2 regions of the Serratia entomophila genome follow, and region 2 is predicted to be linked to the other one. Evidence: predicted binding sites of a transcription regulator. Region 2 holds the regulator's gene; the other holds the start of a gene.
The links. Region 2 encodes LexA, which represses DNA repair genes until DNA is damaged. Its sites were predicted from a motif close to TNCTGTATGTACATACAGNA; they were not measured.
Positions count from the first base shown of each region.

Region 1: the regulator LexA is predicted to act here: its motif matches at 2,823-2,842, upstream of umuD (translesion error-prone DNA polymerase V autoproteolytic subunit).

Region 1 covers NZ_CP082787.1:3,056,561-3,061,193, forward strand. The annotation lists gene KHA73_RS14885 (SDR family NAD(P)-dependent oxidoreductase) at 1-643, shown strand, start outside; gene KHA73_RS14890 (RbsD/FucU family protein) at 689-1,105, shown strand; gene umuC (translesion error-prone DNA polymerase V subunit UmuC) at 1,034-2,380, opposite strand; gene umuD (translesion error-prone DNA polymerase V autoproteolytic subunit) at 2,383-2,808, opposite strand; gene KHA73_RS24565 (hypothetical protein) at 2,963-3,097, opposite strand; gene KHA73_RS14905 (CoA transferase) at 3,291-4,633, opposite strand, start outside.
Region 2 covers NZ_CP082787.1:4,485,399-4,490,031, reverse strand. The annotation lists gene plsB (glycerol-3-phosphate 1-O-acyltransferase PlsB) at 1-58, opposite strand, end outside; gene KHA73_RS21580 (diacylglycerol kinase) at 208-576, shown strand; gene lexA (transcriptional repressor LexA) at 678-1,286, shown strand; gene dinF (MATE family efflux transporter DinF) at 1,438-2,775, shown strand; gene KHA73_RS21565 (CsbD family protein) at 3,092-3,301, shown strand; gene zur (zinc uptake transcriptional repressor Zur) at 3,403-3,915, opposite strand; gene KHA73_RS21555 (anti-sigma factor family protein) at 4,001-4,633, opposite strand, start outside.

The DNA of each region.
Region 1 (4,633 bases), 1.4 Mb from region 2:
GGCAGGCCCCAAGGCGTTAGTGGCGCTGGCCCAGACGCGGGGGCAAAAGGCGGCCTACAGCTACGCCGATTTAACCTCGACCGAAGAAACCGCACGCTGCGTTTTGGCCGGCGCCGAGTTTCTCGGCGGCATCGATATTCTGATCAATAACGTCGGCGGCATCGTGGGACGCAAATGGCTGGGCGAGATCGACCGCCCGTTCTGGCAAACCGTGATCGATGTGAATTTGACTACCATGCTGAACGTCACGCAGAGCGCGCTGCCCTTCCTGAAGGCGGCGCAGGACGGCGCCAGCATCGTCAATCTGGCCTCGCTGGCCGGCCGCTCCGGCGGCCACTCCGGCTCGCTGGTTTACTCCACCACCAAAGGCGCGGTGCTGACCTGGACGCGTTCGCTGGCGGCGGAGCTGGGCGAGCATGGCATTCGGGTCAACGCCGTCGCCCCGGGGCTAATCCTCGGCACGCGTTTCCATAACCGCCACACCACCCAACAGTCGGCGGAGGAAACCATTCGCGCCATTCCATTGGGCCGGGCCGGCACGCCGGACGATGTGGCGCGCGTGATTGCCTTCCTGGCCGCGGAATACGACGGCTTCGTTTCCGGCGCCACCATCGATATCAACGGCGGCATTTTCCGCATGTAACCCACCCGCAGGCGGCCCGTGCGGCTGCCTGCTCAGAGAACCGTTATGATTAAATCAGATCTCATTCATCCACAGCTGCTATGCGCGCTGGCGCAATGCGGGCACAAATCCCAGCTGTTAATCGCCGACGGCAACTACGCCTGCGTAAACAACGCGCCCAAAGATGCGGCCCGCGTTTACCTGAACCTGTCGCCCGGCACGCTCGCGGCCCCGCTGATCCTGGAAAAAATCCTCACCTGCATCAACGTGGAAAGCGCCGCGCTGATGGCCTGCCCGCCGGACTTTATCAACGGCGCCGAAGCCGAGTATCGGCAATTGCTGCCTGCCGGCTGCACCATCGAGCACCTGCCGCGCGAGGATTTTTATGCGGCGGTCAAATCGGATCGCACGCTACTGGTGATCGCCTCCGGCGAGCAGCGCCGCTTCGCCAATCTGCTGCTGACGGTGGCGCCGGTGGTCTGAGGCCCCGCCCTCCAGCCGCGCCTGCGGAATGTCCGCCAGCCGGGTGGTGTAGGCCGGCGACAGCATGTCGCGCTTCATCTGCCAGGGCTTGACGATGCCCTGGCCGGCGAACCAGACGCGGCCGCGCCCTTCCCGGTTCAGCTTGTCCAGGGTGGCCATCAGCTGCCCGCTGTTGCGCCGCGGCGGGCAATCGTCGAACAGGTCGATCTGCGCCATGGCGCCGGCGCTGAAATCCCCCAGCATCACGCCGCCCTTCAGGTAACGCCGCCCCTCCTGCCAGATGCTCTCCAGCGCACGCACCGCCATGGCGATGATGTCGCGGCTGTCGTTGCTCGGCGTACGCAGCCGGGCGGTGCCCACATTGCTGTAATACCCTTCGCCCGCCGAATGCGGGCTGGTTTTGATAAACACCGACACGTTGCGGCAGTAGCGCTCGTCCTGGCGCAGCTTCTCCGCCGCGCGTTCCGCGTAGCTGCAGATCGCCTCGCGCATATGCGGGTAGTGCGTCAGGCGCTGGCCGAACGAGCGGGAGCAAATAATTTGCTCTCTGGCCGCCGCCTCGTCCTCCAGCTGCAGACAGGATTCGCCGCGCAGTTCTCGCACCGTACGCTCCAGCACCACGCTGAAGGTTTTGCGCGCCAGCCGGGTATCGCAGTCCGCCAGCTGCAGCGCGGTGTGAATGCCCATCGCCTGCAGCTGGCGGGTCAGCCGGCGGCCAACTCCCCACACCTCTTCCACCGGGATCAGCGCCAGCAGTTTACGCTGGCGGACCGGTTCAGACAGATCCACCACCCCGCCGGTTTTGCGCCATTTTTTGGCGGCGTGGTTGGCCAATTTCGCCAGCGTCTTGCTCGGCGCGATGCCCACGCCAACCGTCAAGTGCAGCTCCTGCCGGATCCTGTCGCGCACCTGGTGGCCAAACCGCTCCAGCGCCACGCAGCGGTCTATTCCGTCCAGCCGCAGAAAGGCTTCGTCCAGAGAGTAGATCTCCACCGCCGGCGCCATTTCCTCCAGGGTGTCCATCACCCGGCGGGACATATCGGCGTACAGCGCATAATTGGAGGAAAACACCGCCACATTCTGCCGGCGCATCTCATCCTTAATCTTGAAGAATGGCGCCCCCATCGGCACGCCGAGCGCTTTGGCCTCGGCGCTGCGGGCAATCACGCAGCCGTCATTATTGGACAAGACGATCACCGGCCGCCCTTTCAGATCCGGCCGGAAAATGGTCTCGCAGGAGGCGTAGAAACTGTTCACATCCACCAGGGCAAACATGGTTACACCGCGGCATACACAATGAAGGTCACCACGCCGAAAATCTCCAGCTGCGTTTCGTCGCCGAAAACAATCGGCGCATAGGCCGGGTTCATCGGCAGCAGCCGCAGGTCCGGGTGGCGCTGCAGTTTTTTGACCGTGAATTCTCCGTCGACGGCGGCGATGACGATATTGCCATGCTCCGGCGTCAGTGCGCTGTCGACGATCAGCAGGTCGCCGTCTTTGATATTGCCGTCGACCATCGAATCGCCGCTGGCGCGCACAAAGTAAGTGGCGTTGGGGTGGCGCACCAACAGCTTGCCGATATCCAGCCGGCTTTCGACGTAGTCCTGCGCCGGGGAAGGAAAACCGCAGGCCACCGGTTCGGCAAACAGCGGCAGCGTTACCGGCTCGCCTGGTGAAAATGCGTACAGATTAGGTGTCTTCATCATAATCATAACTTTACTGTATATACATACAGTTAATCATAAACGAAACGCCAAGACGTGCAACCCTCAACCTCGCACCAGAGCAGGCTTTATCTCGTAATATAATAATTTTCTGAGTGATTTTTTTTAAAGCTTCCGCCGATTTCAGCGGGCATTACGCACACGTTATCCACCAAAACTGTGGATAACCTGCAGCAGAAACCGGCGCGATCCGCTGGCCCGCGCCCAGGTTTATCCTCAATAAGCCCGACAACGCGACGATCTGGCGCAGCGGCTTAATACTTTTCATCTCATGCATCCTCAGGCCGCTCGTTAATGGATATGCTTAAAAAGCCTGGAAATACATCTCATTAGGGGGCTGTCGCATGAACCGAATTCACCTTCGCCGAAGGTGAATATCCGCCCCTCAAGGGCAGGAAATACCGCGCGGATAAGAGGGCACAGCAATTTTCGGCATGGCAGTTATCCTGCGGGTGAAAATGTCAAAGTTCCTGATGCCCACGCCAATGTGCAATATCTTGACGGAAGATTCGAGTTGTCGAGTGCGTAACCTGCAGTATTTTTTCCGGCTCACTATCCCATGCCGCATTCAATGAAGCGGTACCCGGATAGCTTGCAGGGCAGCGCGCGTAGGGCGGCGTTTGATCCATTTGGGCTACGGGCGCTACCCGTGTCAGAAGGCCATGGGGCGATTCCTGATCCACCAGATAGCGCTCAAGATCTTCTGCACCAATTGGCTGCCCGACCTCACTATTTTCATCGTATTCCAAGCCAAGCATCGCAGTACGCGCGAGTGAAACACGCACTCGGCAGCCTTGCCCTACGGTGAATTGCTGCTCAAGCGCAGCCAGTACACCGATGGCCCCCAGGCAACCCGTGCCGTAATCGCTGAAATAGGCGGGTATCAAGGCAGGATCGGCCCTACCCGCGCTGTGCTGATAGGCAAGCCCTGTCACGGATTGAGCGAGTTGCTCCCAACCGCGACGGCCAGCCCATGGCCCATTAAATCCGTAACAGTTGGCTTCGACCGCGATCAGGCCTGGATTTCGTTCCCATAGCGCTTCGGCGACGAAACCGTGTTTTTCAAGCGCGCCGTGACGAAAGCCATCAATGAAAACATCGGCCTGGTCGGCCAGTTCAAGGAGCCGCTGGCGATCGCGAGGGTCGTTGAAATCCAGATAAACGCATTTCTTGCCAAAGGAGGTTTCTAAATCGAACCCCAAGATGGAGTCGTGATAGGGGTATTGGACATGAATGACATCGGCGCCCTGCTCCGCCAGCAAGCGGCCGATAGTCGGGCCCGCGATGACGTGCGTGCAATCGAGCACCTTAACCCCTTGCAAGGGACGCACTGCCCCCTTTGAGAGCTGGCGCCGGGTTGGCCTGCCGTTAAATTCAAGTTGAATCGGCGGCACGGCAGCCAATGCCTGGCCCTGAGGATGCGCCATCCACTCCTCGCGGCTACGTAGCATCCCAGCACACAGATTCAGCGATCCGAGCTCATCCTCAAGCGCTTGAGCATCCCATTGCGCGACGGCCCTGGCGATGGCGCCCCTGTCGTCGGTTGAATTCAGGAAGCGCAGTAAGCCTGCTCTTAAATGTGGATAGGCGCCGTTGAAAAAGATCCATCGATTATCCCGTGTGCGAAAGAAGTTATTAACTGGGGTATGCACAGCACTAATATCTACCTGCCAACCCGCGCGGAAAAAATAGGCGATACTGTTAAACATCATGCAGGCATGCCGTCTGTCAATGCTGATTTGCTGTTGCGGCAATCCACGCAACTGCCCTAATTGGTTGACCAACACGCCCATTGCAGCAAAGA
Region 2 (4,633 bases):
CCAACAATTTGAGTGGTAAATTCAATAATTTATAATAAATTTTACGCCAACCTGACATAACAACGTGAAGCCTCTTGTTAGCAATGCGCCGCAAGCATACCAGAAACCGGGTAGCAGATCTGTGGTGTTGGAAAACCGAGAGCCGATAGCGTTGACCGATCCGGGCTCTTTTTATTATGACTTACCTCTGAGAAAGGCACTGAAAACATGGCGAACCAAGCAACCGGCCTGACCCGTATTATTAAAGCCGCCGGCTACTCTTATAAAGGACTTTCTGCCGCCTGGCAGCACGAGGCGGCGTTCCGTCAGGAGCTGGTGGCGACCGTGCTGGCTATCATACTGGCGATTTGGCTGGATGTGGGTGCGATAGCGCGCATTTTATTGATCGGATCCGTAGCGCTGGTGATGATCGTCGAGATCCTGAACAGTGCGATCGAGGCGGTGGTAGACCGCGTCGGCAGCGAATACCATGAGCTGTCCGGCCGCGCCAAGGACATGGGGTCGGCGGCGGTGTCGCTGGCGATCCTGCTGGCGCTGTTCGTCTGGGGCTCGGTGCTGTGGCAGCACTTCGCCTGAGCGGAACGCTAATCCCTGATTTTTATTCATTCTTCGGTTCCCAATCCGAGCTTACCTGTATATACTCACAGCAAGACTGTATAAACAAACAGGGGGGCGGAATGAAAGCACTAACTACCAGACAGCAAGAGGTCTATGATCTGATTCGCGATCATATTTCGCAGACGGGCATGCCGCCGACGCGTGCCGAGATCGCCATGCGTCTGGGGTTCCGCTCGCCAAATGCCGCAGAAGAGCACCTGAAGGCGCTGGCGCGCAAAGGGGTGATCGAGATCGTTTCCGGCGCGTCACGCGGCATTCGCCTGCTGATGGAAGACGAAGAGGGTTTGCCGCTGATCGGCCGCGTGGCCGCCGGCGAACCGCTGCTGGCCCAGCAGCATATCGAAGGCCACTACAAGGTGGATCCTTCCCTGTTCAAACCGAACGCGGACTTCCTGCTGCGGGTCAACGGCATGTCGATGCGCGACATCGGCATTCTCGACGGCGATCTGCTGGCGGTGCACAAGACGCAAGACGTGCGCAACGGCCAGGTGGTGGTGGCGCGCATTGAAGACGAAGTCACGGTCAAACGCCTAAAAAAACACGGCAACGTCGTTGAACTGCTGCCGGAAAACAGCGAATTCCAACCGATCGTGGTCGATCTGCGCCAGCAGAATTTCACCATCGAAGGTTTGGCGGTTGGCGTGATCCGCAACGGCGACTGGATTTAACCGCCGCGCCCGAACGCTTGCGCCCTGATTTAAATCGCCCCAGCCTTGGGGCGATGTCATTTCTGATTCAATGTAATACCCAGGAAATTTCAAGACGTAGCCAACACGGCGGCAACTTGAACAGGAAGGGTATTCACGGGAACATTTCACCATGCGCCTGATTTCCGCCTTCACCAGCGACACCGATAAAGCCCTGTGGCGTCTTGCCCTGCCGATGATTTTTTCCAATATCACCGTGCCGCTGCTCGGGTTGGTGGATACCGCGGTGATCGGCCATCTCGATAGCCCAACCTATCTGGGCGGCGTGGCGATCGGCGCCATGGCCACCAGCTTCCTGTTTATGCTGCTGCTGTTCCTGCGCATGAGCACCACCGGCCTGGCCGCTCAGGCGCTGGGGGCGCAGAACCCGCAGGCGCTGGCGCGCGCCTTTATGCAGCCGCTGCTGTTGGCGGGGCTGGCCGGGTTGGCGATTGTGCTGTTGCGCCAGCCGCTGATTGATTTGGCGCTGGGGATCGTCGGCGGTAACGCCGAAGTCCTGCAGCAGGCGCGGCTGTTTCTCGAGATCCGCTGGCTGAGCGCCCCGGCGGCGTTGGCCAATATGGTGATCCTCGGCTGGCTGCTCGGCGTGCAATACGTGCGCGCGCCGGTGATCCTGCTGATCGTCGGCAACCTGCTGAACATCGCGCTGGATATCTGGCTGGTGATGGGGCTGGGCTGGAACGTACAGGGGGCGGCGACGGCGACCGCTATCGCCGAATACGCCACGCTGCTGCTCGGGCTGTGGCTGACGTGGCGCGTGATGCGCCTGCGCGGCATCTCACTGCCGATGCTGCAACAGGCCTGGCGCGGCAACCTGCGGCGCCTGCTGGCGCTGAACCGCGACATCATGCTGCGTTCGCTGTTGCTGCAGCTGTGCTTCGCCTCTTTGACCATTTTTGGCGCGCGGCTTGGCAGCGAAGTGGTGGCGGTGAATGCGGTGCTGATGAACCTGCTGACCTTCACCGCTTACGCGCTGGACGGCTTCGCTTACGCGGTGGAGGCGCATTCGGGCCACGCCTATGGCGCCCGTGACGACCGCCAACTGAGGAAGATATGGCGCGCCGCCTGTCGGCAAGCCTGTTTGGTAGCCTTGGCCTTTGGCGCGGTTTACGCCGTTGCCGGGCAGCAGATCGTGGCGGCGTTAACCTCGTTGCCCGAGCTGCGTGAGTTGGCCAGCCATTATCTGCCGTGGCAGACGGTGCTGCCGCTGGTTGGCGTATGGTGCTATTTGCTGGACGGCATGTTTATCGGCGCTACCCGTGGGGCGGAGATGCGCAACAGCATGGCGGTGGCGGCGGCCGGTTACGGATTGACGCTGTTCAGCGTGCCGCAGCTGGGCAACCACGGGCTGTGGCTGGCGCTGGCGGTATTCCTTTCGCTGCGCGGCCTGTCTCTGGGCTGGCTCTGGCATCGCCACCGGGTGCGCGGCAGCTGGTTTGCGGCAAGATAGCTCCATGTTCTTACCGTTTATTTATTAGATTTTCTTATGTTTTTATTTATATTCTGTTACATGTCATCAGCGTCAATTGGGTCAGGTTAGTTTCTTGTTTAATGGCGTTTTTTTCTAATATTTAATTTTAATATGGGTTTTTATTCTGGTTTTTTTATATTTACCGTTATCTGTGGCTACAATTAATCATGTGGCTGGCGAAATGAGTTGGGATTTGGCGCTCCTTTGGTCAACGTAAAAGACCATAAAAATTTCTTGGTTACACGCCTTGCCTGCCGCATCTAAAACTGATTCACCATGGGTTAACGGAGAGACTATGAACAAAGATCAAGCCGACGGTAACTGGAAGCAGTTGAAAGGGAAAGTGAAGGAACAATGGGGCAAGCTGACCGATGACGACCTGGCGGTTATTGAAGGGAAGCGTGAACAGCTTGTCGGTAAAATCCAGGAGCGCTACGGCTACCAGAAAGAGGCAGCCGAGAAGGAAGTGAAGTCCTGGGAAGAGCACAACAAGCATCGCTGGTAGCGCGATCGGCCGCAGCGGATTGCGGCCATGAGTTGCTATTGACGGTCTGGCGTCCCCCCTTGGCGCCATGGCCGCAGGTACAGGGAAGTACCTAACTCCGCTTATTTCTTCTTGATGGTGATGCTGTGGTCGTGTTCACCGCAATCATGCTTGCTGTCACAGGCTTCAACTTCAACGCATCCTGCGCACAGGCCATGGGCTTCCACTACGCTATGGCGCAGCGCAAACCCTGACTCTTTCGCCAGCTTTTGCAGCGTGTCTTCCACGCCCTCGGTGGTACGCTCGGTCACTTGCCCGCAGCGATCGCAGATAAACAGCGCGGAGGTGTGCATCGGCTGTTCAAAATGGTGGCACAGCACATAGCTGTTGGCCGATTCTACCCGGTGGATAAACCCTTGCTCCAGCAGGAAGTCCAGCGCGCGGTAGACCGTTGGCGGCTTGGCCTGCGGTTCGACGACGCGCAGCAGATCGAGCAGGTCGTACGCGCTGATGGCACCGGGCTGCTGCGCCATCAGGCGCAACACTTCCAGCCGCTGCGGCGTCAATCGCACATTGCGTTGCTGGCAGAGTTGTTCAGCCTGCGCCAGCAGCTTTTCCTGGGTGGTTGAGTTCATCGCAAATATCCCGGTACGTAAAAAAGCCGATTTTAACATGATTACGGCGAATCGCCGAGAGTTGCCCGCCAGCTTGAGTCGCGCCTCAGGCCGCCAGAGCGCGGCGCAGCTGCACCGCCAACGCGTCCATTTCCGCCGGTGGATTATGGCCAATCAGCATAAAGGCATGCTCCCCGTCGGACCAATAAACCACGTTCATGCCCTGACGCCGCTCGCGCTCGGCTGCTTCAACCGGGCCTGGCCGCTGGATGATGCACAGCGCCAGCGGGCCATACTGTGCGTCCAGCCAGGTGAGCTGGGCGATGCGATGGTCGTCGTAGGCCAGCAACCGGGCATTTTTCAGCGTGGCGCCACCCAACAGCAGCCTTTCCTGCGGCAACGCAATGCCTAACCTGTCACCGGTATGCTGCAGTTGATTGCCGATGTTTTGCGGCGTGGTGTCGATGTCCGCCAGCGTTTCCGGGGTGTACAACGCCATATATTGCGCCACCAGGCTGCGCCAGTTTTCCTCCGGCCGGCCGATCAGCAGATAGGCGCGATCCGCCGCGGCGCCCAACGCCAGGAAACCGACGGCGGCGGCAATCAGGCCGCGGCGGCTGACGCCGGTTGAACGAGGTTGCTCCCAGCCGGCCCGCAGTCGTTCAATCGGCGCTTCGTCGAGCAAGGGCGCAAACGCCTGTTTGAACGGCAGGCTGCTGCGCGCCAGCAGTGTCAGCCG